One region of the Lysobacter sp. H23M47 genome, then DNA from elsewhere that is predicted to be linked to it. Evidence: riboswitches for the same ligand, from Rfam matches in the RefSeq annotation. Region 1 holds a riboswitch; the other holds the start of a gene.

The links. Region 1 has a riboswitch for thiamine pyrophosphate ahead of INQ43_RS01935 (TonB-dependent siderophore receptor). Riboswitches for the same ligand answer to the same signal wherever they lie in the genome.
Region 2: another riboswitch for thiamine pyrophosphate. It lies ahead of thiC (phosphomethylpyrimidine synthase ThiC); the one in region 1 lies ahead of INQ43_RS01935 (TonB-dependent siderophore receptor).

Annotation. Positions count from the first base shown of each region.
Region 1 is NZ_CP063658.1:432,410-446,842, forward strand. Features, by position in the region: gene INQ43_RS01890 (alpha-ketoacid dehydrogenase subunit beta) at 1-691, opposite strand, end outside; gene pdhA (pyruvate dehydrogenase (acetyl-transferring) E1 component subunit alpha) at 688-1,761, opposite strand; gene INQ43_RS01900 (tryptophan 2,3-dioxygenase family protein) at 1,897-2,754, shown strand; gene INQ43_RS01905 (peptide MFS transporter) at 2,931-4,562, shown strand; gene INQ43_RS01910 (MarR family winged helix-turn-helix transcriptional regulator) at 4,665-5,189, opposite strand; gene hppD (4-hydroxyphenylpyruvate dioxygenase) at 5,288-6,379, shown strand; gene hmgA (homogentisate 1,2-dioxygenase) at 6,502-7,785, shown strand; gene INQ43_RS01925 (lectin) at 7,901-8,557, shown strand; gene pnuC (nicotinamide riboside transporter PnuC) at 8,596-9,186, opposite strand; gene INQ43_RS01935 (TonB-dependent siderophore receptor) at 9,183-11,360, opposite strand; TPP riboswitch at 11,428-11,522, opposite strand; gene INQ43_RS01940 (phosphotransferase) at 11,563-12,699, opposite strand; gene INQ43_RS01945 (Na+/H+ antiporter subunit G) at 12,729-13,103, opposite strand; gene INQ43_RS01950 (K+/H+ antiporter subunit F) at 13,112-13,393, opposite strand; gene INQ43_RS01955 (Na+/H+ antiporter subunit E) at 13,408-13,899, opposite strand; gene INQ43_RS01960 (monovalent cation/H+ antiporter subunit D) at 13,896-14,433, opposite strand, start outside.
Region 2 is NZ_CP063658.1:719,508-733,940, forward strand. Features, by position in the region: gene INQ43_RS03215 (dihydroxy-acid dehydratase) at 1-747, opposite strand, end outside; TPP riboswitch at 1,216-1,320, shown strand; gene thiC (phosphomethylpyrimidine synthase ThiC) at 1,409-3,364, shown strand; gene INQ43_RS03225 (winged helix-turn-helix domain-containing protein) at 3,542-5,914, shown strand; gene INQ43_RS03230 (helix-turn-helix domain-containing protein) at 6,088-6,978, shown strand; gene INQ43_RS03235 (TonB-dependent receptor) at 7,068-9,893, shown strand; gene ppa (inorganic diphosphatase) at 10,116-10,667, opposite strand; gene INQ43_RS03245 (M91 family zinc metallopeptidase) at 10,878-12,416, shown strand; gene INQ43_RS03250 (hypothetical protein) at 12,624-13,175, shown strand; gene INQ43_RS03255 (sodium-translocating pyrophosphatase) at 13,273-14,433, opposite strand, start outside.

The DNA of each region.
Region 1 (14,433 bases):
GCTTCTCGGCGGCCTCCAGCGCTTCCTTCACCTGCGCGCCCCAGGTCACCAGGGTCACGTCGGTGCCGTCGCGCAGGACGTAGCAGACATCCAGTGGCAACGCCTCGCCGTCGTCGGGCACGACCTCCTTGTACTGGCGGTAGATGCGCTTGGGTTCGAAGAAGATCACCGGGTCGGGCTCGCGGATCGCCGCCAGCAGCATGCCGTAGGCGCGCTGCGGCGATGACGGCATGACCACGCGCAGGCCGGGCACGTTGGTGAAGATCGCCTCGTTGGCCTCGCTGTGGTGCTCCGGCGCACGGATGCCGCCGCCCCAGGGCACGCGCAGCACCATCGGGCAGGTCAGCCGGCCGCGGGTGCGATAGCGCATGCGCGCGGCGTGGCAGACGATGAAGTCGACCATCGGGTACATGAAGCCGTCGAACTGGGCCTCGGCGATCGGGCGCATACCCTGGCTGGCCATGCCGACGGTCAGGCCGGCGATGGTGGTCTCGTCCAGCGGCGTGTCGATGATGCGCTCGGAGCCGAACTTGGCGTGCAGGCCGGCGGTAGCGCGGAACACGCCGCCGTTGACGCCGACGTCCTCGCCCAGCACCACGACGCTGTCATCGGCGCGCAACTCGTAGTCCATGGCCTGGGTCAGTGCCTCGATCAGGGTGATCGCGGCAGGTGCATTGGTGGTGGTGCTCATGCCCGGCCCTCCCGGTCGATGGCTTGTTGGCGCTGTTCCAGCAGGTCCGGTGGCGGATCGGCGTAGAGGTAGTCGAACATCGCCTCGACCGGCTGCACCGGGGTTTCCAGATAGGCGTTGATCTCGATGTCGACCAGGCGACCGCACTCCTCGATCCACTCCGCTTCCTGCTCTTCCGACCACAGGCCCTGGTCGGTCAGGTAGGTGCGCAGGCGCAGCATCGGCTCGCGGGTCCAGCCGTCCTTGACCTCGGCTTCGTCACGGTAGCGGCGGGCGTCGTCGGCGGTGGTGTGGTCGTGCAGGCGGTAGGTCATGAACTCCAGCACGGTGCCGCCTTCGCCGTTGCGCGCGCGCTCGGTGGCCAGGCGCATCGCCTCCAGCACCGCGATGAGGTCGTTGCCATCGACCTGCAGGCAATGCAGGCCGCCGGCCAGGCCCTTCTGGGCAAGGGTCTCGGCGCCGGTCTGGGCGTGGCGCGGCACGGAGATCGCCCAGCCGTTGTTGATCACGCACAGCACCAGCGGCGATGTGAACGCGCCGGCGGAGTTCAATGCGGCGTAGAAATCGGTCTTCGACGAGCCGCCATCGCCACAGCAGGCGACCGCAACGCGCGGCTGCTTGCGCAGCTTGAACGACAGCGCCGCACCGGCCGCCATCAGGCACTGGGTCGAGATCGGCACGCACCAGGGGTAATCGTGCGGCGCGTCGGCGAAGTCGTTGCCACGCTCGTCGCCGCCCCAGTACAGCAGTACTTCGCGCGGCTTCACCCCGCGCATGAACTGGGCGCCGTACTCGCGGTAGCTCGGCGCGAACACGTCCTCGGGCCTCATCGAGGCGCCGATGCCGACGTGGGTGGCCTCATGCCCCAGGCTGGCCGCGTAGGTCCCCAGCTTGCCGGTGCGCTGCAGCTTGATAGCCTTGCTGTCAAAGGTGCGCACGAAGAGCATCTGCTTGAACAGCGGCACCAGCGCCTTGGGATCGCGGAAAGCCTCGGGCAGCTCGCCGACCGGCTTGCCGTCTTCGCCAAGGTATTGCATGTACTTGATTTCAAATGTCGCAGCAACCTTCATTGCTTGATTCCCAGGAGCCCACGAAAGTCGCCCATGATACCGGCCCAACGTTGAAAGACCGTTGCGCGCTGCGGCAAAACCCGTCGCTACGTCGTTTTGATGGGTTAGGCTTGGGAGTTAGCTGAGGGAGCGGTCATGACTTCGGACACCAACGAGCGCGCACTGGAAACCGGCATCCACACCGATCTGGCCGGACGGATGAGCTACGGCGGTTACCTGCACCTGGACCGCCTGCTCGATGCGCAGAAGCCGGTGTCCGATCCGCCCGAACACGACGAGATGCTGTTCATCGTCCAGCATCAGGTGTCCGAGCTGTGGCTGAAGCTGATCATCCACGAGTTGAAGGCGGCGATTGTCCATCTGCGCGCCGATGACCTGGGCGCCTGCCAGAAGGGATTCGCGCGTTGCAAGCAGGTGCTCCGGCAACTGACCGAGATGTGGTCGGTGCTGGAAACGCTGACGCCGGCGGACTACATGAAATTCCGCGACACGCTGGGCCCGTCTTCAGGCTTCCAGTCGCTGCAATACCGCGAGATGGAGTTCCTGCTCGGCAACAAGAACGCCGGCATGCTGCAGGTCTTCGCCCATGATCCGGCAGCCGAGGCCACGCTGCGCGCCGCCCTGGAGGGCCCGAGCCTGTACGACGAGGCGCTGCGCTATCTGGCCCGCCACGGCCACGACGTGCCCGCGCACCTGCTGGATCGGGACTGGACCCGCAGCCACGTATCGGACCCCGCCTTGCTGCCCGTACTCGAGCGGATCTACGAGGAGTCCGGCGACCACTGGCAGGCCTACCACCTGTGCGAGGACCTGGTCGACCTGGAGAGCCAGTTCCAGCTCTGGCGCTTCCGCCACATGCGCACGGTGATGCGGATCATCGGCTTCAAGCGCGGCACGGGTGGCTCATCCGGCGTGGACTTCCTGAAGAAGGCCCTGGACCTGACGTTCTTCCCGGAGCTGTTCGAGGTAAGGACCCGGATCGGCATCGACTGACCCCCATTCAGCCTTCACCGCGGTTGACGCGCCAGCGCGTGGTGGTTAAACCTAGTCGCTTCGTCCGGCGAGCTGCCGGTCGGACCCGCCCGTACTGAATGCCGCGCAGCGGTCAGGGCATTTCCAGACAGGCGGCCGTCACGGCGTCGACCACTTCCCGGGGAGAAGCAACAGCAGTGGCCAGCCATCCAGGTTCCAACATCGGGGAAAAGACCTTCCTCGGCCATCCGCGCGGTCTGTTCGTGCTGTTCTTCGCCGAGATGTGGGAGCGCTTTTCCTACTACGGCATGCGGGCCATCCTGGTTTTCTACCTGCTGCAGCATTGGCTGTTCGCGGAAGAGAAGGCCTACGTCATTTACGGCGCCTACACCGCGCTGGTCTATATCACCCCGGTGGTGGGCGGCTACATCGCGGATCGCTGGCTGGGGCAACGCAAGGCCGTGCAGTTCGGCGCGATCCTGCTGGTGATCGGCCATGGGTTGATGGCGTTCGAGGGTCCCGGGCCGGCTGCGGGCCTCGATGCCACGATGATGCAGTCCTCCATCCACATCGATATTTTCTGGCTGGCACTGGCCTTCATCATCATGGGCGTGGGCTTCCTGAAGGCCAACATCTCGGTGCTCGTCGGGCAGCTTTACCGCCAAGGCGACGCACGACGCGATCCGGCGTTCACGATCTTCTACATGGGCATCAACGTCGGTGCGGCGTTGGGCTCGCTGCTGGTGGGCTATCTGGGGCAAAGCGAAGACTGGGGCTGGAGCTGGGGCTTTGGACTGGCTGGCGTCGGCATGCTGCTGGGCCTGCTGGTGTTCGTCCTCGGCCGGCCGTACCTGCAAGGCAAGGGCGAGGCTCCTGATGCCGAGCTGCTCGCGCGTCGCAGCGTGGCCGGCCTGCCGACTGAGTGGTTGATCTACTTGGGCTCGCTGGCCGGTGTCGTGCTGGTGTGGTTCCTGGTCCAGTACCAGTCCGTGGTGGGCGGTCTGCTGGGGGTCACCGGCGCACTGGTGGTCATCTGGCTGCTCTACAACGTGGTGGCCAAGCTGGACAAGATCGCGCGCGACCGCATCCTCGCGGCGATGTTCCTGATCGGCCTGCAGCCGCTGTTCTGGGCGCTGTTCGAGCAGGCGGGTTCGTCGCTGAACGTGTTCACCGACCGCCATGTGGATCGTGTGCTGTTCGGTTGGACCGTGCCGGCCAGCATGTTCCAGTCGATCAACTCGATCTACATCATCACCCTGGCGCCGATCTTCGCCTGGCTGTGGACCTGGCTGGCGCGACGCGGCCTGGAGCCCTCCACCCCGGCCAAGTTCGGCCTGGGCCTGGTCCAGCTGGGCGGCGGTTTCCTGGTGCTGGTCGCCGGCGCCGCGGCCGTCGGGACGGACAACATGACCCCGGTGATCTTCATCTTCCTGATCTACCTGCTGCACACGATGGGTGAGCTGTGCCTGTCGCCCGTGGGCTTGTCGGCAATGACCAAGCTGGCGCCTGCCAGCATGCTGAGCCTGATGATGGGTACGTGGTTCCTGTCCAGCGCGGCGGGCAACTTCATTGCCGGCCTGATCGCCAGCGCGACCGGAGGCGGGGGCGATGAGGGCCTCACCGACGCCGCGCCCGTGCTGTCGGTCTACGCCACCATCGGCTGGGTCGCGATCGGCGTCGGCGTGGCCGTGATTGTGATATCGCCGCTGGTCCGGCGCCTGATGCACGAAGGCGTGGATATCAACGGCGTGGACTACGCACTGGCAGGCCAGAACGAAATAGGCGAGCCGGCAGCGGCCGGTACCCATCCGGAGCGCGAGCAGAAGTAACGCCGGAATTTGAACTGGAAGTGGTCCGGGCCGTCGTCATCGGAGGCGGGCCCGGGAAACAGGACGGCGGCCCTCGGGTCGCCGTCCTGCGTTATGGCGGTGCTATTTGGTGACGCCGGACGCCCGGCCGGACGCAGGTTCCGAGTCCGCATCGGCTTCGTGCTCTGCGTCAGCTTCGATGTCGAGGGCGTCCAGGCGGTCCAGCAGGTCAAACAGTCGGGTCAGCTGCGCGGGATCGATGTCACCAAACAGGCGCTGTTCGAACTCCAGCGCCATCGGCGCCACCTCGTCATACACCGCGTGCCCGGCCGCGCTCAGGCGCAGCACGGAGCGTCGGCGGTCCTCGGCATGCAGACTGCGCTCCAGCCAGCCCGCCTCGATCAGGCGGGCGACCGCGCGGCTGACGGCGACCTTGTCCATGGCGGTGCGCCCGGTAACCTCGCTGGCGGACAGGTCCGGGTAACGGCCCAGCACTGCCATCACCCGCCATTCCGTCATCCCCAGCGAGAAACGCTCGGCGTAGAGCCGCGCAATCGCGGCACTGAGGCGGTTGGACAGCACCGACAGCCGATAGGGAAGAAAGCGCTCCAGTTCGAGCTGCGCGGGGCCGGGAGGCTCGCTGTTCATGCTGCATCGCACCTTGCATATGGTTTCATATGAAACTATAACGCTCTTATCCGGCGCAGGTGCAATCCCGCCCAGCCGCACGTCCCCCAGGAGTTCCCATGAGCGCACAGCCCAACCTCGGCATGCAGGTCACCACGTTTGAAAACCCGCTGGGTATCGACGGCTTCGAGTTCGTCGAGTTCGCCGCGCCGCAGGGCCAAGGCGAGATGCTGCACGACTACTTCCGCAAGCTCGGCTTCACCGCCGTGATGCAGCACAAGACTCGGCCAATCACGCTGTACCGACAGGGCGGCGTCAACCTGCTGGTCAACGACGATCCCGACAGCTTTGCCGCCGACTTCGCCACGGCCCACGGCCCCTGCGCAACCGGCTTCGCGATCCGCTTCAAGCAGCCCGCCGACCACGTGTATTCCACGGTGCTGGGCAACGGCGGTGAGGCGATCACCGACAAGGCCGACACCAGGGCGATCGATGCGCCGGTGATCAAGGGCATCGGTGATTGCATGCTGTACCTGGTCGACCAGTACGGCGCTAAGGGCAGCGCCTACACCGACTTCCTGCCGGTGCAGGGTGCGGACCAGAACCCGGTCGGGTTCGGCCTGACCTTCATCGACCACCTGACCCACAACCTGTACTTCGGCAACATGGCCAAGTGGTCGGAGTACTACGAGAAGCTGTTCAACTTCCGCGAGATCCGCTACTTCGACATCAAGGGCGCCAAGACTGGCCTGGTGTCCAAGGCGATGACCGCGCCGGACGGCATCGTGCGCATCCCGCTGAACGAGTCCGACGACCCCAAGAGCCAGATCAACGAGTACCTGGACGCCTACAAGGGCGAGGGTATCCAGCACATCGCCTGCTTCACCGACGACATCTACGGGACGGTGGAGAAGATGCGCGAGGCCGGCGTCGAGTTCCTTGACACGCCGGATGCCTACTTCGAGGTGATCGACCAGCGCATTCCCAACCACGGCGAGGACGTCGCGCGCCTGGCCCGCAACAAGATCCTGATCGACGCGGATCCTGAGACCAAGCAGCGCAAGCTGCTGCAGATCTTCACCACCAATGCGATCGGACCGATCTTCTTCGAGATCATCCAGCGCAAGGGCAACGAGGGCTTCGGCGAGGGCAACTTCCAGGCGCTGTTCGAGAGCATCGAGCGTGACCAGATGAAGCGCGGCGTGCTCTGATCACGAGGCGGCAGCGGTTTCCCGTGGCCGGCGTTGCGCCGGTCGCGGTTCGGGCATCTAAGGCGGCGCGGTGCGTCGTCGTCAAATCGGGTGAGGAGCGGAGCGTGCACGGAAACGGATACATGAGCGGCTTCGGTAACGAGTTCGCCACGCAGGCGCTGCCCGGCACGCTGCCGGAAGGGCGCAACTCGCCGCAGAAGGTCGCCCACGGGCTCTACGCCGAGCAGCTGACCGGCACGGCGTTCACCGCGCCTCGGCATGCCAACCGGCGCAGCTGGCTGTACCGGATCCGCCCGGCGGCGATGCACGGGGCGTTCTCACCGTTCGAGCAGCCGCGCTTCCACAATGACTTCCAGTCCGGCCCGGTCACCCCCGACCAGCTGCGCTGGGACCCGCTGCCGATGCCCGAGCCGCCCACCGACTTCGCCGAGGGCCTGTTCACCATGGCCGGCAACGGCTCGGCCGAGGCGCAGGCCGGCATCGGCATCCACCTGTACGCGGCGAACCGGTCGATGCAGGACCGCTTTTTCTACAACGCCGACGGCGAGCTGCTGATCGTTCCCCAGCTCGGTCGCCTGCGCGTTGCCACCGAGCTGGGCGTGCTGGAGGTCGAGCCGCAGGAGATCGCGCTGATCCCGCGCGGGGTGCGTTTCCGGGTCGAGCTGGTGGACGACACCGCCCGCGGCTACGTGTGCGAGAACTTCGGCGCGATGTTCCGGCTGCCCGATCTGGGCCCGATCGGCAGCAATGGTCTGGCGAATGCGCGCGATTTCCTGATCCCCGAGGCCGCATTCGAAGACATCGATGCGCCAAAGGACAAGCCGTTCGAGCTGGTCGGCAAGTTCCAGGGCCATCTGTGGCGCGCCGACATCGGCCATTCGCCGCTGGACGTGGTCGGCTGGCACGGCAACTACGCGCCATGCAAATACGACCTGCGCCGCTTCAACACGATCGGCACGATCAGCTACGACCACCCGGATCCGAGCATCTTCCTCGTGCTGCACTCGCCCAGCGACACGCCGGGCACCAGCAACATCGATTTTGCGATCTTCCCGCCGCGCTGGCTGGTGGCCCAGGACACGTTCCGGCCACCGTGGTTCCATCGCAACATCGCCAGCGAGTACATGGGCCTGATCCACGGCGCGTACGACGCCAAGGCCGAGGGCTTCGTGCCCGGCGGCAGTTCGCTGCACAACTCGATGACGGGGCACGGGCCGGACGCGGCGACCTTCGACAAGGCGTCCAAAGCCGACCTGTCCAGGCCGGACGTCATCAGCGGGACGATGGCCTTCATGTTCGAGACGCGCGCGGTGATCCGGCCGACGACGCAGGCGCTGGCAGCCAACCACCGCCAGCGCGATTACCAGGCGTGCTGGGCCGGTCTGGAAAAGCACTTCATCGGCTGAGGGCCCGACCCGCAGGTCCTCGATTCTGGCCCGCGCGTCTAGCCCGCGCACGCGGCCTCTCGCCGCGTTCACGCCGACCCGCTAGCCTCGCCGTCATTGCTGACGGGAGATTGGAATGCGCGCTTATCGATTGTTTCCGACCGCTGTGTCCCTCGCGGTCGTTCTGGCCCTGACGGCGTGCAACGCTCCCCCGGCGGAAGGCGCCGGGACCGATGTCGCCAACACGGAATCCCCCCCTCCCGGTCCGATGGACCAGCCCTACGAGGACGTGCCTCCGGCCACCGCGCCGCCGGGCAGCATCATGCCTGGCCACGGTTCTGCGGCGGACAGCCAGGCGCACTGGGACGGTTTCGGGGACGCCCAATTCGGGATGGACGACGAACAGGTGAAACTGGTTTGGACCGGCGAGCTCGTGGGCTCGGCAGAGGAAGGCTCCAGTTGCTACCACCTCAGCCCGGCGGGACAGACGGATATCTCGCGCTTTGCGATGATGTTCGAGGACGGTTCGTTCGTGCGCTACTCGGTAGCCGATGCAGACATCGTCGCCCCCGGCGGCGGCAAGCGCGGCATGGACACCGCGCAGATCGACGCCCTGTATCCCGGCAAGGTCACCTCGTCGGCGCACAAATACGTCCCCGACGGCCAGTATCTGCGGGTCGAGGAAGGCGGTGGCCCGCACGTGCTTGTTTTTGAGACCGATGCCGCCGGCACCGTGACCGAATGGCGGGTCGGATCGCCGCCGCAAGTGGACTACGTAGAAGGCTGCAGCTGAGCGAGCAGCCCTGCGGAGCGGACCGCCGCCGCTTCGGGTTACTGATTCGCGCTGCCCAGGCCGCGCGGCTCTTTCCCGGCTGCCGTCCACGCCCGCAACCCGTTAACGGCCAACCCGAGGAACACCAGGTAGAGCACGGCGGTCAGGTCCAGTGACTTGACCACGTACATGCCGACATAGACCACGTCGACCGCGATCCACAGCCACCATGCGGCAGCGTGGCGGCGCGCCTGCCACCATTGCGCAACCAGGCTGAGCGCGGCGAGCATCGCGTCCAGCCACGGCAGCGCGGCGTCGGTAAAGCTGTGCATTGCCGCCCCCAGCGCGATCCCGAAGGCGACGCCGATGCCCAGGTCGCGGATCCGATGTCCTCGCGGCAGCGGGGCGATGACGACGCGCCCGTCGGGCTGGGCCTGGCGGTGCCAGTGCCACCATCCGTACAGCAGGAAGCCGGCGAACCCGATCTGCAGCAGCGCATCCGAATAAAGCCTGGCCTCGGTGAACACCAGCGCATACAGCACGACGGAGACCACGCCGACCGGCCAGGCGAGCATGCGCCGCTGCGCCATCAGCCAGACGCCGAGGATGCTGAAGGCGACCGCGGACCACTCCAGCACGCTGGAGCTCATAACGCGACGGTCACCGCCAGCCGGAGCTGGCGCGGAGCGCCGGGGAACAGGTAGTAATCACCCGAACTGCTGCCGGTATCGCTCCAGTAGAAGCGATTGAAGACGTTGTCCACCGAGAGGTTCCAGCTGACGGCCGGCCCGCCCAGCTGGTGCCGGAAGCGCACACCGGCATCGACGACGCTGTAGCCGGGTGCGCGGGTGCGGCCGTCAGCGGTGGCCACGTTGGACGAGGCATGGCGCCAGCCGCCGGCAAGGGTCAGTCCCGGCGCAAACGGGAGCTGGTAGTCGACGTGCACGCTCGCGCGCGTCCTGGGCACATTGATCAACTGATGGCCGTGGTAGGCCGGAGTGCCGGTATCGCGCGCCCGCGCCTGGAGCATCGCTGCGCTGGCGGACAGGTGCAGGCGATCGGTGATGCGTCCGTCGGCGGTCAGTTCCAGACCGGTATGGACCTGGCGGCCTGCTTCGACAAAGGTGTAACCCGCATCGCTCCCGTCGGGGCTGGCGTACTGGAAGGGCCGTGTGGTGCGGAATACCGCGGCGCCGAGGTTTAGCGCATCCGATGCCGCGAACTTGGCCCCCACCTCGATCTGGCGCGACAGCATCGACGGCAGGAAGGTGCCGTCATTGGAGGTCCAGAACGGTGCCTCCTGACCCAGATCGAGGCCGCTCACGTAGCTGGCATAGGCGTTGATGCTGCTGTTCGCGCTCCAGATCAGCGCCGTCTGCGGCAGGAAGCGCGACAGCGTGTCGTTGCGCTCCGGCGCGCCGCGCTTGCTGTAGCTGCGCTCGTCCAGGCGCACATAGCGTCCCCCCAGCAGCCACTGCCAGTCATCGCCGAAGCTGATTCGGTCCAGCAGGAAGGCCGCCGTCTGCCGGCTGTCCAACCGCGGGACCGACGGGCCGGGCATCAGCGGTGACGGGGCAAACTGCGGTACGTGCGCATCGTGGATGTTGCCGGTGCCGACGTAGGCGTTGACGTTGCGGTGCTTGTCCACGGTGCGATCGAACGCGTCGACCCCGACGGTCAGTTCATGGCCGATGGCGCCGGTCGCGAAACGTCCGCGCAGTTCGGCGCGCACCTCGCGGTTTCGACGGGTGTCGTCGGGGCTGCGGTAGTCGTAGATGTCGTAGTCGCCGTTGGGCGCGAAGGCATTGCCCGGCACGTTGCCGTCGGCACATTGCGCGGCGTAGTAGCAACCGTAGGCAAAGGCGACGCGGTCATCGATCACCGTTCGGCTCTGGCTGGCGGACACGCGTGACTGCCAGTCCGGGCTGAAGTCGTAGGTGTGCAGCGCCGTGATGTTGGTGCTGTCGATCCCGACCGGCTGCTGCCAGGACTGGTAGCCGAGCATGTGTTCGCGATCGACGCGGCCTGGCAGCGCCACCCCGCCCAGCAACTGGTAGCCGGAGGCGGATCGCTGCGCGCTGGTCTGGTAGTTGGCGTCGACCTCCAGCTTGCCGCGCTCGCCTACCAGCCAGTCGGCGGCCAGCGAATAGAAGTTGCGCCGTCCATCGGCGTGCTCGATATAGGAAACGCTGTCATCCCAGGCCGCGTTGAGGCGCACGCCGAAACGCGGCGTCAGCCAGTGGCCGAAATCGACCGCGGCATAGCGCGACCCTTCGGCGTCGGTGCCCAGGGTCAGCGTGCGGACCTCGGCCGGGCGCTTGCCGACGTAGTTGATGATGCCGCCGGGCGCCATGACGCCCGCCGCCAGTCCCGCCGCGCCCTTGAGGATTTCCACCTGCTGGATGTGCTCCAGGGGGACGCGTTGCTCACCAGCGATGGCCAGGCCATTGAAGCGGTAGCCGGTGCCGGTATCCAGCGCAAACCCGCGGATCGCGACGTTCTGGTAGTAGCCGACCGGCGCGTAGCTGTCGCCCAGAGAGGCGTCGTTGCGGGCCAGCTCCGACAGGGTGCGCACCTGCCGGTCCTCGATCAGCGCGCGGTCCAGCACGCGGGTGGACGCCGGGGTGTCCTTCCAGTCGCCGGCCCCGAAACTGCTGAATGGCGCGGGGCTGTCCTGCGTCGCGGGTCTGTCGGCCTGCACCTGGACGGAGGCGAGCTCGGTCGGGGTGCGGTCGAAGGCGTCAGCTGGCGCGTCGTTCGCGTGCAGCGGCAAGACCACGCACAGCGCAGCGGTCAACAGCGGGAGTCGGTGGTAGCGGTTCATTCGATTCGTCATCAGCGGAGGGAGACGAAGCGAAGGCACGCAGGCGCACCGTGCCACGGAGGCGGCGTGCCTGCTGCTCAAAGCTCCCTACGCCGGTGCAAACCGGATCAGGTTCCAAGGGACTCTCTCAGCCTGAAAAACCAGGCACCCCCGCTTCAGGGCGCTATTTCACCACAGATGGTGCGTACCTGTCCGCGACGGTTCATGCGGCCGCGTGCAGCACCGCCAGCAGCGACTGCCCGGCACCCGTCCTGAACCAGTCGGCGTGACCGAGCAGGAAGTCGTGATAGGCCAGGTCCGCGTCTGCGCTGGCGCCGGTGACGCCGTGGAAATACTCGACTTCCGACAGCGCAAAATCCACGTGCACCAAAGGCAGCAGGTCAGCCAGCAGGTGCACCCGTTGCGCCGACAGCGGCAGCACTTGACGGTAGCCATCCAGCAGGGCGAGTGCCGTATCGGCATGCACCGCATGCGCGTCGCGCTCCGGTGCCAGCCAGGCGATGGCGTTGCGCTCGACTGCGGTGGCCAGGTCGAACAGCGCACTGGTGGGCGAGGCAAGTCCGAAGTCGAATACCGTGTCGACGACCATGCCGTCACCCTCCCGGCGCCAGAGCAGGTTGGACGCATGCCAGTCGTTGTGCGCCCAGAGGACTGGCTCGGTTTGCAGGCGTGCAGCGATCCCCGCGTGCCACGGCACCATCGATTGCCGCAGATCGCTCTCCCAGGATTTGTTCGCCAGATAGTCGGCCAGCGCCGGGCGATCGTGCAGTTGCCGCTTGAGCGTTGCGATCGGATCGGCAGCCCGGATCAGGTCGTCGCGCGCTACCAGCAGATGGGTACTGCGCTGGGGCGCGCAGTAGCCGGTTGATCCACCATGCAGGGTTGCAAGCATCCGGCCGGCCTCCCACGCTTGGGCGAGGTCGGTCAGTGGAGCCCACGAGGGTGCGTCGCGATACAGGTCCAGCCCCGCGCACACCGCGTGCACCTCATAGGTCCAGTCGCCATGCTCCAGCGCGGTGCTGCCGCCATGGTCGCGCATGACGTGAACCACCGGCACGCCCGCGGCTGCCAGGTGCGCGATGAAGCGATGCTCCTCCGTCAGGCTGGCAGCGGTGCGTACGCTGCGGTGCTGGCGCTTGACGAAAACCCGTCCCGCCCGGCTTTCGACAATGGCGGCCGCCGACATCGGGCGCGGGCTGTGCCACAGCAGGCGGGAGTCGCCATCGATCTGGGGAAATCGACCGCGCAACCAGGCGATCTCGCTGTCGCTGATCGCAGGCCAGTCGGCCGCCACGGCATCGTTGCGCAGGCCCTGGACGAGGTGGTCGCTGGCGTTCATTGAGAGCTGACGGGCGCGAGCAGCGATGCTCAGTGGTTCTCGTCGGGCGCGCCATCCGGACGCGGCGGCACGTGGGTGTCCTCGGCACTGCCCGGCAGTCGCGGGCGTTCATCCAGACGCAGTGACAGGCCCGCCTTGGCCAGCAGGTGCGCACTGATCGGCGCGGTGAGCAGCAGGAAGGCGGTGATCAGCAACTCGCGCGGTTGCGGGTCGGTGCCGCTGAAGGCGTGATAGCCGACCGAGGCCACCAGCATGCAGCCCACCCCGAGCGTGCTGGCCTTGGTCGGTCCGTGCAGGCGTTTGAAGAACTCCGACAGCCGGATCAGGCTGAACGCGCCGATCAGGGTGAAGAAGCTGCCCGTCGCCAGCAGGGCGATCAGCAGCACTTCGAAAATGATGTCGATCGTGGTGCTCATTCCACGATGTCCCGGCGCAGCACGTACTTGCACAGGACCACGGTGCTGACAAAGCCCAGCATCGCGATGATCAGCGCGGCCTCGAAATAGACCGGGGTCTGCAGGTGCATGCCGAACAGCACCAGCTGCGCGATGGCGGTCACGCTGAGCGTGTCCAGGGCGAGGATGCGGTCGGGCACGGTCGGCCCGCGGAGCAGGCGCCACAGCGCCATCAGCATCGCCACGCCGACGACGGCCATGGACCCGAGCACGGCGGCATCCAGCACGCTGGTGCCCATGATGTGGATGTGGCTCATGGGAAAATCTCCATCAGCGGGACCTCGTAACGACGCTTGATCCCCGCGATCACCTCGTCCGCATCCTTGAGGTTCAGCACGTGGATGAGCAGGTACTTGCGGTCCTCCGACAGCGCCGCCGACACGGTTCCCGGGGTCAGGGTGATGAAACTGGTCAGGGCGGCGATGCCGTGGATGTTGGCGATGTCCAGCGGCAGCCAGATGAAGCCCGGGGTGATGTTGGACTCGCGCCCCAGCACCAGCCGCGCGACCTCGACGTTGCTCACGATCACGTCCCAGATCAGCACGCCGATCATCTTCGGCACCAGCCGCACGTTGCCGATGCGGGCGAACTCGCGGTCCAGCCGCGCCGCAAACAGCGGGATCACCACGCCCAGCACGATCGCGAACAGCCATTGCACCAGGCTCAGGTCGGCGACCATGATTATCCAGAACACGATGACGGTGACGGTCAGCGGCAGCGAGGGCAGCACGCGGCGGAAATTCATGGCGCCCTCCGCTGCGGCGGGGTGGCCTGCAGCTTGCCGACGTAGTCGCCCGGGACCATCAGCTGGGCACCGGCATCCTGCGCATAGGCGATCATCGGCGCGGCGTAGAGGCTCATCGCAATACCGTAGCCGAGCAGCAGGATGATCGCGGCGGTCTCCAGCGGCCGCGACGCATGCCGCGACGGTCCGTGCACGGTCGCGCTGGCCGGATCGGTGACGTGCCCGGCGGCCAGTTCCTTGGCTGGAGTGCGCCAGAACACCCGGCTGCCGGCGCGGGTCAGGCCGACAATCACCATCAGGCTGCTGACCAGGATCGCGGTCCAGACCCAGCCCACGTCCGCGTCGGGGACGGCCTGCAACAGCGCCAGCTTGCCGATGAAGCCCGACAGCGGCGGGATGCCGGCCACCGACATCGCCGCGACCAGGAACAGTCCGGCGACCAGGCCGCGCGCGGGCAGCGGCGCCAGCAGTTCGGTGAAGTCGCCGGCGTCGCCACGGGCGCGGCGGACGAAGTCGGCGATCATGAACAACGCC
Region 2 (14,433 bases), 290 kb from region 1:
CCGTGGCAGCGGACCGCCCCGGCCCAACTGCTCCATCACCATTCGCCCGCAGGCGTGCGCCGCGGCAGGCTTGTCGCCATGCGTGGCGGGGATGTCGTTGAGCTGCAGCGGCGACAGGCCCAGGAAAGTCAGCACCATCGCCATCGTGTTGGCGGTGAACTGGCCGCCGCAGGCGCCAGCGCCGGGGCAGGCGTGGCGCTCGACATCCGCCAGCTCGGCGTCGTTGATGTGGCCGGCCGCGTGCGCGCCGACCGCTTCGAACACGTCCTGCACCGTCAGCGACTTTTCGCCGGTCGGGCACTGGCCCGGCATGATCGTGCCGCCGTAGAGGATCACCGTCGGGATATCCAGCCGCGCCGCCGCCATCGCGGCTGCGGGCAGGGTCTTGTCGCAGCCCACCAGCAGCACCATCGCGTCCAGGCAATGGCCCATCACCGCCAGTTCGATCGAGTCGGCGATGGTCTCGCGGGAGGCCAGCGAGGCCCGCATGCCGTCGCTGCCCATCGCGATGCCGTCGGTGACGGCGATGGTGTTGAACTCGACCGGCGTACCGCCGCCTTCTCGGACGCCGTCGGCGGCGTGCCGCGCCAGGTCGCGCAGGTTGATGTTGCACGGCGATACGTCCGTCCACGTGTGCACCACGGCGACCAGCGGCTTGGCGATCGCCGCATCGTCCATGCCGGTGGCGCGCAGCATCGCGCGGGCCGGGGCATGGGCGGGACCTGACTTGATGGCGTTGCTTCTCACGTTGACTTTCCTTTCGCTGCCGGCGGGTCCGGCTGGGTGGGTGGACGGAATCGGGAGTCCTGAAACGAAAAACCCCGCGCCTTTTTGGGGCGCGGGGTCCGGTTCCTGTTACTGGGTCTGTGTGGTCTACACGTACCCGAACCCCGCGCCTGTAAGGACGGTAATAAGGAGGGTTACGAGAATGAGGAGACCGGTGGTCAGCGCGGCGCTGCCGCGGCCGACCGCAGGCGCGGGCGCCGTGGTCGGGGCCGTCATGATCTTGCTGCGATGGATGCTGCGCTGCGTCATGGATCGACCTAAACACGCAGCGAACGCAGATGTCAACTGTTTTATCCGCGCGGTCTCCCTGACGCCCGACACGCAAGGAAAACCGCGTCTCCGGCGCCTTTGTCCGGACAGCTTCCAGGGGTCGGATTGCGCCATATCGAGCGCGACTGTGGTCGCTGGCGGCTGTCCATGGTCCAATGCGGCCACAAGCGGGGGTACCGCGCGCCAGTTCCAATGCGCGGTTGAGAAACACCCTTCGAACCTGACGCGGTTGATACCGCCGTAGGGAGCTTTGCCGGACGCCTGGCGTCCGTGCGCCTCCGCTTTGTGTGCCTGCGAACCCTTCGCATCAGTCCGCCTCGTGCGGTCTGCCACATTCAGCGGAAGAATCCCAATGACTGCACTGTCCCCCAATCCCTCCGGCGTGCCGGTGTCCCAGACGACCGACCATCTGCCTTCCAGCGCGCTGGTCCAACAGGCCGACCAACTTTCCGCCGACGTGGTCCGGCCCATGCCCGGCTCTCGGAAGGTGCACGTCCCGGGCTCCCGCCCCGACCTTCGCGTGGCGATGCGCGAGGTCGTGTTGGAACGCACGCCGACCGTTTTCGGTGGTGAGGACAATGCGCCGCTGGCGATCTACGACACCTCTGGCCCCTACACCGATCCCGACGCGCGCATCGACCTGTCGGCCGGCCTCGCGCCGCTGCGCGCGCCCTGGGTTGCCGAGCGCGGCGATAGCGAAGTGCTGGCCGGGCTCAGCTCCAGCTTCGGCCGCGTGCGTGCAGACGATGCCCGCCTGGACGCGGTCCGCTTCGGCAACCGTCCGCTGCCACGCCGCGCGGTTGCGGGCGTCAACGTCACCCAGATGCACTATGCGCGCCGCGGCATGGTCACCCCGGAGATGGAATACATCGCCATCCGCGAAAACCAGCGGATGGACGCGATCACCGAGGCGCACCTGCTTTACCAGCACCCCGGGCACAGCTTCGGCGCCAACATCCAGAAACGGATCACCCCGGAGTTCGTGCGCGACGAGGTCGCCCGCGGCCGCGCGATCATCCCGTGCAACATCAACCACCCCGAGAGTGAGCCGATGATCATCGGCCGCAACTTCCTGACCAAGGTCAACGCCAACATCGGCAATTCCGCGGTGTCCTCCGGCATTGCCGAGGAGGTGGAGAAGCTGGTCTGGGCGATCCGCTGGGGCGCCGACAACGTCATGGACCTGTCCACCGGCAAGCACATCCACGAGACCCGCGAGTGGATCATCCGCAACTCGCCGGTGCCGATCGGCACTGTGCCGATCTACCAGGCGCTGGAGAAGGTCGACGGCCGCGCCGAGGACCTCACCTGGGAGATTTTCCGCGACACGCTCATCGAGCAGGCCGAGCAGGGCGTGGACTACTTCACCATCCACGCCGGCGTCCTGCTGCGCTACGTGACCCTTACCGCGAAACGCGTCACTGGCATCGTCTCCCGTGTCGGCTCGATCATGGCCAAGTGGTGTCTGGCCCACCACAAGGAGAGCTTTCTCTACGAGCACTTCGAGGACATCTGCGACATCATGAAGTCCTATGACGTGGCCTTCAGCCTCGGCGATGGTCTGCGCCCCGGTTCGATCGCCGACGCCAACGACGCCGCCCAGTTCGCCGAGCTCGAGACCCTTGGCGAGCTGACCCGGATCGCCTGGAAACACGACGTGCAGACCATGGTCGAGGGGCCCGGACACGTGCCGATGCACCTGATCAAGGAAAACATGGACAAGCAGTTGGAGTCGTGCGGCGAGGCGCCGTTCTATACGCTGGGCCCGCTGACCACCGACATCGCGCCCGGCTACGACCACATCACGTCGGCCATCGGGGCGGCCATGATCGGCTGGTACGGCTGCGCGATGCTCTGCTACGTCACGCCAAAGGAGCACTTGGGCCTGCCGAACAAGGAGGACGTGCGCGAGGGCCTGATGGCCTACAAGATCGCCGCCCACGCCGCCGACCTGGCCAAGGGGCATCCCGGCGCGCAGGCGCGGGACAACGCGCTGTCCAAGGCGCGCTTCGAGTTTCGCTGGCAGGACCAGTTCAATCTCGGTCTGGATCCGGATCGGGCGACGGAGTACCACGACGAGACCCTGCCCAAGGATGCCCACAAGTCCGCGCACTTCTGTTCCATGTGCGGGCCAAGCTTCTGCTCGATGAAGATCACCCAGGACGTGCGCAACGAATTCGGCGGCAAGGCTTCCGTCCCCGACAACGATGACAACGCGCATAGGGACAGCCAGGAGATTGCCGAAGGCATGGCGGAGAAGGCAGCCGAGTTCCGTGCCGCCGGCGGGGAGATCTACTCCAAGGTGTAACCGGGGCGCCGGGCAATCGCGCAGGGCGGTTGTCCGGCATGCGCACATCGCGTAAACGGCGGCGCGCGCCGGGTGTTACCGTTTGCCGGATGAAGCCCCCCGATTTGCCGACCCTGCCGGTAGTGGACTTTGGGCATATGGTGAATTGGCTTCGCACCCGGATAATCGTGCGTATTCATGTTGCCGCCTGACGCGTCCCCCTCGCCTGAAAGACTGCGCATTGGTCAATGCACGGTCGACGTCCTGTCGCGCGAAATCCACGCGCCGGGCGCGCGGCGCCCGTTCCGCGTGACGCCCAAGGCAATGGCGGTGCTGCTGGTGCTGGTGGACAGCGCGGACCGGGTGGTCAGCCGCGAGACGCTTCTGGAGCAGGTCTGGCCGGACACCCTGCCCAGCGATGACGTGCTGACCCAGGCGGTGACCCAGTTGCGCAAGGCCTTCCAGGAAGTGCGCAGCGACCCGCGTTACATCGAGACCATCGCCAAGGGCGGCTATCGGCTGCTCGCCAGCGTTGAGAACCCTGGCCAGCAGACTTCCCCCGTTGAAACGGGCGACAAGGCTGGTGCGGAGCCGGTGGTCGACCCGTCTGTCGCGCCGAACCCGGTGGCGGTGGAGCCGGTCGTGGTCGCAGATGACCCATCGGACGTACCGGCCCCGCAGCCGCCGACACCGACTGTTTCGGACCCCGCGAAGGCACCGCCAAGCACTGGACCCGACGCGATGCGTGCCGCAAACAGGACGCAGCCACGCTCGGCATGGCGCGGCTGGCCGCTCCTGGCAGCGGCATTTCTGATACTCGCATTGGCCCTTATCGCTGTGTGGTGGCTGACCGGCCGGCAGACATCACCAACGGTCGATCGGAATTCGGCAAATGCGCAACCGCAGATCACCGGTCGGATCGAGCCGTTCCTGATCACCTCCGCGCCCGGATTCGAACTGGCGCCCACGCTCAGTCCCGGCGGCGGGCTGGTGGCCTACATGGCCATCCCGCCGGGCCAGCGCAACATCGCGATAATGATGCAGACCACCGCCCCGGTCGCCCCGCGCCAGTTGACCTTCCCCGAAGGCATGGCCGAGGACTCCTCCCCCCAGTGGTCGCCCGAAGGCCGTGACATCGCGTTCCTGCGGATTACGCCGGGCGAGGACTGTCGTTTCATGGTGGTACGCGCGACGGGGCGCGGTGAGCGCACCGTGGGTACCTGTGATCCCGACCGACAGCCTGATTTCAGCTGGACGCCCGAAGGCGATGGTTTCATCCTGGACCACGGCAGCGGCCCCGGATTGCAGGTGCTTGATCTGGCCAGCGGCGAACTCCGCGCCATCGAGTACGACGCCGACCCCGACCGCCTTGACTCGTCCCCGCGCTACTCCCCGGATGGCCGGTGGATCGTATTCCTGCGCAATGCACCACTGGCTGACTTCTGGCGCATTCCCGCCGCCGGGGGCAACGCCGAACGCCTGACCCGGATGGGCGGTGAGATCCTCGGTTGGGAGTGGCTCCCAGACAACAGCGGGTTCGTGTATGCGCGGCGGAGCGAAGGCGTCAGTCATCTTTTCCACTTCGATATCGCCAGCGGCAATCACGTCGACCTCGGCGTCGAGGATGCCGAGCAGCCCGCTGTCGCCCGTAACGTGGCGTCCATCGCCTACGTTCTGCGCCACGCCCGATTCGGCATCTATCGCTTCAGCGGCACCGGCGAGCAGATAGGCGGTCGCCTTTTCGCCTCGTCAGGGCGTGACCGCGTACCGTCGATCGCCCCTGACGGTCGCCAGCTGGTGTTTGCCTCCGACCGCGCCGGTCCCTTTGGCTTGTGGTGGGGCGATGTCGAGGACCCCGCATCGCTCCGGATGCTGGAAGGCATACAGCCCGACTCACGTCAGCCGGCTGCGTGGTCCAGCGACAGCAAGCGCGTCGTGCTGGTCGGCAGCCAGCGCGGGGCGCCGCCGGGCTCGGGAGACCCCGGGGTGTTCGAGGTGTTTACCGACAGCGGCCGCATCACCCGCCTGCCGGTGCCGGTCCGCGAACCCGTCCAGGTGGCGTTCGCCCCGGGCCCTGGCGGGCCGGATCAGCGCCTCCTGGTCCTGGCCGACCGCGGCGACGGCCGGCTGCGCCTCAGCCTGTTCGCTGACCCGGAACGTCCGGATGCACCGCTGGCCAGCGTGGACGACGTGACCCGGATACAGGTGGATGCACCGCGCGACCGCGTCATTTTCTCGCGCCTGGGCGATTCCGGCCTGTGGCAGGCGGATCCCGATCTTCGACCTGAAAGCATCCGGCCAGTGCAGTTGCAGGAAGGACTGGCACGCTGGCAACACGCCTGGGCGGCCGCCGGCGACGGTGGCACCTATCTGGTCAGGCGTACCCCCGGCTGCCAGTCGCTGTTGATTCACGACCGTGGGGGTGACGGACGGGAGGTCTGCCTGGACGCCGATCGTCGTGCCGCCACCCGCGCCTTCACATTCAACCCGCGCAGCGGCCAGTTGTTCATCACCCTGGCCGAGGTCGACGGCGGCGATATCGGCTTCGCCACGCTGGACGGGGCCGAATAGAAGGACGTTCGCCGTTCAGCAAGCCATTGAAATTCAATGGTAAATTGCTTTCGGAGTTTTGTCGTCAGCTGATTCGGCACAATTTCGTGCAAGTTTTTGCAAACCCACGGAACTCTTCGGGCCGATCAGGCAAACATGCCGGCCTTGTTAGGCACGTTGTCCAGGAGTTCAAGATGGAAAGTCTGGTGTGGGCTGACCGCGGTCAGCAGTTGCAGGTAGAGCCGTCCGATAACGAAGCACAGGTCCGTTGTATGGGCGCGTCGCGTCTGGGCAGCCTGCAACTGCCGCCAACCATCTATTCCATCTGGGTCCAGGTGCGCGGTAGCTCCTGGGTCGAAGCGCGGGAGGGCAAGTTCCGCCTTCGCCGCGGCGACTGGATCGCCTTCGAGCGCGACTCCCGCCCCAGCATCCAGTCCGACCGCCATGGCGTGTGCATCGGACTCGGACTTGGGGCGGAGATGCTGCAGGCCGCCAGCGAAATGGCCGAGCCGGGTCTCTATCCGGGCCGCGGCCACCTGCAGCTGCATGAGGCGCGCATGTTCCTCGATCTGTGGCGCTCCGCCGTCCGTCGTCTGGAGGCCGCACCGACGCTGAACACCGCAGCCACGATCGGAGCCATGCGCCCGTTGCTCCTGAAGCTGGCGTCGATGCAGAGCGAGATGAGCGCCAACATCCCCATGTGTCCGGGTCGGTCACGCCGACGCAAGCGCCAGGTGTTTGGACGCCTTCAGCGCGCGCACATGTACCTCTATGGCAACCGTGATCGGGTCGTGCGCATCAGTGAACTGGCGGAGCTGACCAGCTTCTCCAGCTGGTATTTCTCCAAGACCTTCCATGGCCTGTACGGCGAAAGCCCGCAGTCGGCATCGGCACGGATGCGCCTGGAGCAGGCCGCCGAAATGCTGCGCGACAGCCAGATGATGGTGGGGGAGGTCGCCGCCGCGTCGGGCTTTGACAACTGCTGCAGCTTCGCCCGGGCGTTCCGGGCGCGTTACCAGACCTCGGCGACCAGCTACCGCAAAGCAGCCACCCTCACCGGGAGGGCAGGATCGGCAAAGTCATAGACCGTCCAGGGCAAAGCAGCGAAGGGGTTTGGGTCGTAGCGTGTTCGGGGCGTTTAACACGCCCATAACGTTATTGGAGATAGACCCCGATGAATTACCGCAATCTGCGCCCCGCGCTGCGTCTCGGCATGCTGCCGGCCGCTGTCGCAGTGGCACTTGTGCCGGCCATTGCCGGCGCACAGGAAGCCCCGGCTTCCCAGGCCACCACCCTTGACCGCATTGAAGTCACCGGCTCGCGTATCCGCCAGGTCGACGTCGAGACCGCACAGCCGGTCCTGATGATTTCGCGTGCAGACATCGAGAACCAGGGCTTCAGCTCGGTCGCCGACATCCTGCAGAACATCTCTGCTGCCGGTTCTCCTGCGTTCAGCCGCGCCTCGCCGCTGACCGCCAACCAGGAAGCCGGTGGTTCGTACATCGACCTGCGCAATCTGGGCGCCCAGCGCACCCTGGTACTGATCAATGGCAAGCGCCTGGGCATCAGCACCAGCGGCTACCAGGACGTCTCCACCATTCCGTCCGCCGTTGTCGAGCGCATTGAGGTCCTGAAGGACGGCGCGTCCTCGATTTATGGCTCCGACGCGATTGCCGGCGTGATCAACATCATCACCCGCAGCAACTTCGACGGCGCGGAAGTCAATGCTTATTACGGCCAGTACGGCCAGGGCGACGGCACGGTCCAGAACTACGACTTCGTTACCGGATTCTCCGGCGATCGCGGCTCGGTCACCATCGGTGCCGAGTACCATCAGGAAGACGAAGTCTGGGCCAAGGATCGCTGGTTCTCCGAGGACACGCGTCCGGGCTATCCGAGCGCAAGCCTGACTACTGTTGGCCAATGGGGTAACTGGTACGACGAAGCCACTGAACAGTGGATGGCGCCTGATCGTGGCAGCAATGCCATCGGCGCCGGTAACTTCCATCCGCAGACCTCGGCCGACACCAGTCGCGCCTCGGACCAGATGCATCTGCGTACCCCGCAGGAGCGTCGCTCGCTGTTCGCCAGCGCCAACTGGGAAATCACCGACAACATCCGTTTCACCAGCGACCTGGCCTACAACCAGCGCGATTCGTTCCGCCAGATTGCCGGCTACCCGATGCAGTCGGCGGCGTTTGATACGCCGATGTCTGGCGACAGTGCCTTCAACCCGGTTCCAGGCACCGATATCGACTGGCGCCGCCGCGGTTGGGAAACCCCCCGTACCACGCAGAGCGATCTGACCACCTGGCGTTTCACCGCAGCCATTGAAGGTTCGTTCCAGCTGGCCGATCGTTACTTCGACTGGGACGTGGGCACTCTGTACAACGAGACCAACCTCACCACCACGAACAACGGCAACTTCTACATCCCGAATGTGGCCAATGCCGTGGGTCCGTCGTTTGTCAATGGTCAGGGCAATGTCGTTTGCGGCACCCCCGGCGCCGAAATTGCCGGTTGCGTGCCATGGAACCCGTTTGCGGGCTTCGGCACCGGTGCGGTCGCCAACTCCCTCGACGACCCGAACGTGATCGGCTACCTGTTCAAGGAAGAGCACGCCACCGGCTCGACGCAGACCAACAGCTACTTCGCCAACCTGGCGGGCTCGCTGTTCACGCTTCCCGCTGGCGACCTTGGCTTTGCGATCGGCTACGAGACCCGCAAGGAACAGGGCGGATTCTCACCGGACGCGATTGCACAGACTGGTGACTCGACCAACCTCGCGTCCGGCAACACCTACGGCCGCTACACGCTTGACGAGTTCTACGGCGAGCTGAGCATTCCGGTGCTGGCTGATGTCGCGTTTGCCAAGGAGCTCACCCTCAACGTCGCAAGCCGCTATTCGGACTACGACAGTTTCGGTGACACCACCAACAACAAGTTCGGCTTCAAGTGGCGTCCGTTCGACGACCTGCTCGTCCGCGGAACCTGGGCTGACGGCTTCCGTGCCCCGACCATCAGTGACCTGTACGGCGGCGGTTCGCAGACCTTCACCACGAACTTCAGCGATCCGTGCGACAGCATCTACGGTGCCGCACGCGGCAGTGCACGATGCCTGCAGGACGTTGCAGCGAACTACCGCCAGTTGAAGCAGGGCTTCATCCCGGTGGACAGCGAAGCGGATCAGACTCCGGTGCCGTTCACCAGCGGCTCCAACCCGAACCTGCAGCCTGAGCTGGCCAAGTCCAAGACCATCGGATTTGTATACAGCCCGAACTACGTGCAGGGCCTCAGCGTTGGCCTGGACTGGTGGAACATCAAGATCACCGATACGGTGGTTTCCGATAGCCCCAACCAGATCCTGCGTGACTGCTACATTGCCGGGATCGAGTCGCGCTGCAACAACTTCAGCCGCGATCCGGTGCTGGGAATTGTCACCGACCTCACCTACGGCATGCGTAACGCCGGCTACACCGAGACCGAAGGTTTTGACCTTGATGTCGGGTATCGGATGGACACGGACTACGGTCGGTTCGGCCTCAACTGGCAGTCCACTTACGTCAGCAAGTACGAACAGCGGCAGACGGATGACGTTGACGTTGTGCCCTCCCAGTACAACGGATTTGGTAGCAACTTCCGCGTGCGGTCCAACGCCAACCTGAGCTGGTCGCAGGGTGACTTCAGTGCGTCGTGGGGCATGCGCTACTACTCCGGGACGAAGGACAACTGCTATCTGGATCGCTGCAATATTCCGCAGTACCAGGCTCCGGACACCAACGGCAAGATCGTCAAGTACAACCGCGTAGGCGGCTCGACGTTCCACGACGTTCAGGTCGGTTGGAAGGCTCCGTGGAATGCGAAGGTGTCGATCGGTGCGAACAACGTGTTCGGCCATTACGGCCCGATCATGCACAGCCAGCCCAACTCGAACTTCGCGTACTACGGCGGCTACGACATCGGTCGCTTCATGTACCTGAAGTACCAGCAGAACTTCTGATCGGTTCATTGACCAGTTGAGTAACAAGGAAAACGGCCCCGGTAACGGGGCCGTTTTTCATTGGTGGGATCGAGGCGGCTGGCTCGCCGGTTCCGGTTCCGGTTCTGTGCGCCATTCCCACTGGGCAGCGCGGCGCGCGGATTTGCCACGCCGTATCCTCGCGCGCTGCAACCAAAAAAGCCGCCTGTCCGGCGGCTTTCGTCCACTTTCGAAGGACGCGGATCAGCGCGCAGGCGCGCCCTCTACGTCCGCCTGGTGACGCTTCATCGCATCCACCAGCACGGCCTTGGCCTCGGCGGCGTTGCCCCAGCCGTCCAGCCGGACCCACTTGTCCTTCTCCAGATCCTTGTAGTGCTCGAAGAAGTGGCCGATGCGCTCGCACCAGTGCGGGCTCACCTGGTCGATGTCGTGGATGTGGGCGTAACCGGCGAACACCGCGGCGACCGGCACCGCGAGGATCTTCTCGTCCTTGCCGGCCTCATCGCTCATGTTGAGCACGCCAACCGGGCGGCAGCGGATGACCGATCCGGGAATCAGCGGCAGCGGCAGGATGACCATCACGTCGGCGGGATCGCCGTCGCCGCACAGGGTGTTGGGCACGTAGCCGTAGTTGCACGGGTAGCGCATCGGCGTGGACAGGATGCGGTCGACGAAAATCGCTCCCGATTCCTTGTCGACCTCGTACTTCACCGGCTCGGCATCCTTCGGGATTTCGATGATTACGTTGATTTCTTCCGGTGGATTGTCGCCGGTGGTGACGTGGTCCAGACCCATGATTGCTCCAGGAGGTAGGGCGTCGGAGGCGACGCCGGGAAAGCCGGCCATTTTACCCGTCCAGCTGCTGCGATGCAGCAACGGCAGTGTTGCCGGCGCTTCGAGGCGATTTCCGGGTTGGCCAGCGGATCGCCCTCGGGTACGCCCCAGCTTGGCGCCGTCCGTACCAGTGCGTATCTATAGGGCAAGTCCACTGAACCGGTACCTGTCATGTCCCTGTCGCTCAACCCGTCCGCCACCCAGTCCCACACCGATCCCCGCCTGCAGTCGAACGACTACTGGAACAATCCGGCCGCGCGGGAGTCCGCGCCGCCGACCTGCGTCTCCACGGCAGACCCGGTGGGCGAGGGAAAGCGCAAATCGGCCGATGCGGTGGAGATCCAGGGCAGCTCGCGCGGCAAGCCGTTGCCGCCGGACAGCACGCCGGACGGCAAGACCGTAGAGCGCGCCGAGATCCACAAGGGTGAGCAGGTCGAGATCACCCGCGAGCAGACGATGGCCGACGCCGGCTACGGCCGCACCTACGTCAGCAGCGACCAGCTGGTGCTGACCACGGGCGCGGGCGATGACCGCGTCAATGTCGGCCAGCGCGACGATGGCACGCTGGATGTCACCGTCAACGGCGAGCAGTACGAGATGCGTCTGGGCGAAAGCCAGGAGCTGACCATCCGTGCCGGCGCCGGTGACGACGTGATCTGCGTCGCGCCCAACGTCAAGGTCAACATCGTGGTCGACGGTGGCGATGGCAATGACTTCATCCAGACCGGCGCCGGCGATGACCGCATCGACGGCGGCGCCGGTCACGACACGATCATTACCACCGGTGGCCGCAACGACATCTTCGGCAACAGCGGCAATGACACCATCCACGGCGGCGGCGCGGTGGATGTGATCCACGGCGGCGATGGCGATGACACCATCCACGGCGGCGCCGGCGACAATTTCATCGAAGGCGGCGCGGGCAACGACGTCATCCACGGCGGCAACGGCAACAACATCATTTCCGGCGGGCGCGGCGACGACGTGATCCGCAGCGGCACCGGCAACGACGTGATCTACACCGGCTCCGGCAAAAACCAGGTCGAGACCGCGGGCGGCGACAATGTCATCCACGCGCACTCCGTCGGTGACCTGATCAATTCGGCCACGGCAGCCAACGATACGGTGGTGAACGTGGAGATCGACTCGTCACTGGGCCAGACCATCAAGGTCGAGGGCTCGGACGCCTTCACCCAGCGCATCGGTGCCGAACTGGACATGCTGCGTGCCTCGCCGGTCGGACAGAAGATGCTGGCCGAGTTCGACGCCGCGGCCGAGAAGAAGGGCAACGTCGTCACCATCCGTGAGCTGGCCAGTGAGCAGAACGGTTATGCCCAGACCTTCAGCCGCGACGCGGACATCGTCAACGGTCGCCCGGGAGCGGGCGGTGACGTGACCATCAGCTACAACCCGAGCTTCCACATGGACGCGTTCCCGACCCCGATCGGCGTGCTTTACCACGAGATGTCGCACGCCTATAACGGCGTCAACGGCACGTTCCAGCCGGGCACCTATCGCGGCGAAGGCCCGGATTCGGGCAGTGTGCCGAACGCGGAGCGCCAGGCGGTTGGCCTGGAGACCAGCGCTCCAGCTTTCGACTTTGACGGTGACCCGTCCACGCCGCCCACCACCGCCAATCCCCACCATCTCACCGAGAACGGTTTCCGCCAGGAGCTCGGCTTGCCGGACCGTCCAAATTACACCCTGTAAGATCGGGCCAAACGCGGAGTCTGCATGACCAATCTTCGTAACGGCCGACCCCTGCCACGATCGACCACTGCGGCGGCCCTCGCCGCAGTGGTCGTGTTGGCAGCGGGTTGTGCGTGCGCAGCGACGCCGGCAGTATCGGGTGTCGTGGGGCCGACCCAACCGGCTGGCGTGGTCGACCCATCCTCGAAAGCTCCGGAGCCTGATTCAATGTCTGCAAGCCGCGCCGTCAGCACCGAAGCCACTGGAACCCTCGCGGCTGTGAAAGCCAGCTTCGACTATTCGCCATCGGAGCGTTTGTTGAAGGTGGCGTACCGGATCGACAACGCCAGCGATGCACCGCTGGCCGTGTTTGATCGCGGCGATCGCCACGCGGTGCTCTCGCGCCAGCACGCCGCGGGCGCGGTGCCGGCGCCGTTTTTCGCCGTGGACGAGCAGGGCGGTGTGACACTCAGCCATGAGGTCTTGCCGTTGCCGACGCCGGCGCCGACCTCTCCGCCGACGCCGTTGGCGGCCAAGGTGGCCCCAGGGGCCAGCATCGAAGGCAGCTTCGAGTTCGCACTGCCGATGTCGCTTGAAGGCGACCGGCTGCGCTGGTGCGTGGGCGTCGCGCCCTTCACCGAAGCTGATTTCAGCGCGGGAGAGAAGGCCGCCGGCATCGACCTGTGGCGTGCCTCGTTTGCCGTGGTGGAGAGCCAGCAACGCCTGTGCACGGCGTGGTTCGATCTGGAGCGTGGCGCGTTTGTGGAGTCCTCGCGCTGACGGTCCACGCGGCAATCCAGTGAACGCCGCCCAGGAAAAAGCCCCGCCGAAGCGGGGCTTTTTTTTACTGCTTTACGCAGTTACGCGCGACCGCCCATCAAAGCAGCGGCACCATCAGAAGGGCCACGATGTTGATGATCTTGATCAGCGGGTTGATCGCCGGGCCGGCGGTGTCCTTGGACGGATCGCCGACCGTATCGCCGGTCACCGCGGCCATGTGGGCCTCGCTGCCCTTGCCGCCGAAGTTGCCGTCCTCGATGTACTTCTTGGCGTTGTCCCAGGCGCCGCCGCCGGTGGTCATCGAGATCGCCACGAACAGCCCGGTGACGATGGTTCCGATGAGAACGCCCCCTAGTGCCACAGGACCCAGTACGAGTCCCACCACGATTGGCACCGCGACAGGAAGCAGTGACGGCAGGATCATCTCCTTGATCGCCGACCTGGTCAGCATGTCGACCGCGCGCGAGTAGTCCGGCCGGGCGGTGCCGGCCATGATCCCGGGGATCTCGCGGAACTGGCGGCGGACTTCCTCCACCACCGCACCGGCCGCGCGGCCGACCGCCTCCATCGCCATCGCACCGAACAGGTACGGAATCAGGCCGCCGATCAGCAGGCCGATGATCACCCGGTAGTCGGACAGGTCGAAGGTGAAGATCTCGCCCGGATTGTGGGTCTGCAGGTTGTGCGTGTAGTCGGCGAACAGCACCAGTGCCGCCAGCGCGGCCGAACCGATCGCATACCCCTTGGTCACCGCCTTGGTGGTGTTGCCGACCGCGTCCAGCGGGTCGGTGATGTCGCGGACCTCCGGCGGCAGGTCGGCCATCTCGGCGATCCCGCCGGCGTTGTCGGTGATCGGGCCATAGGCATCCAGGGCGACGATCATGCCCGCCATCGAGAGCATCGCCGTTGCCGCCGTCGCGATGCCGTACAGGCCACCGAGCATCTGGCAGGCCCAGATCGCGGCGCACACCGACAGCACCGGCCAGGCGGTGGACTTCATCGAGATCCCCAGCCCGGCGATGATGTTGGTCCCGTGGCCGGTGGTCGATGCCTGCGCGATGTGGCGCACCGGCTTGTACTGGGTGCCGGTGTAGTACTCGGTGATCCAGACGATCGCGCCGGTGAGCGCCAGCCCCACCAGCGCGCACAGGTACAGGTTGATCGTGCCGCCGCTGAAGTCGGCCATCAGGATCGTGGTCACCGGGTAGAACGCGATCGCCGAAAGCACGGCCGACACGATCACCCCCTTGTACAACGC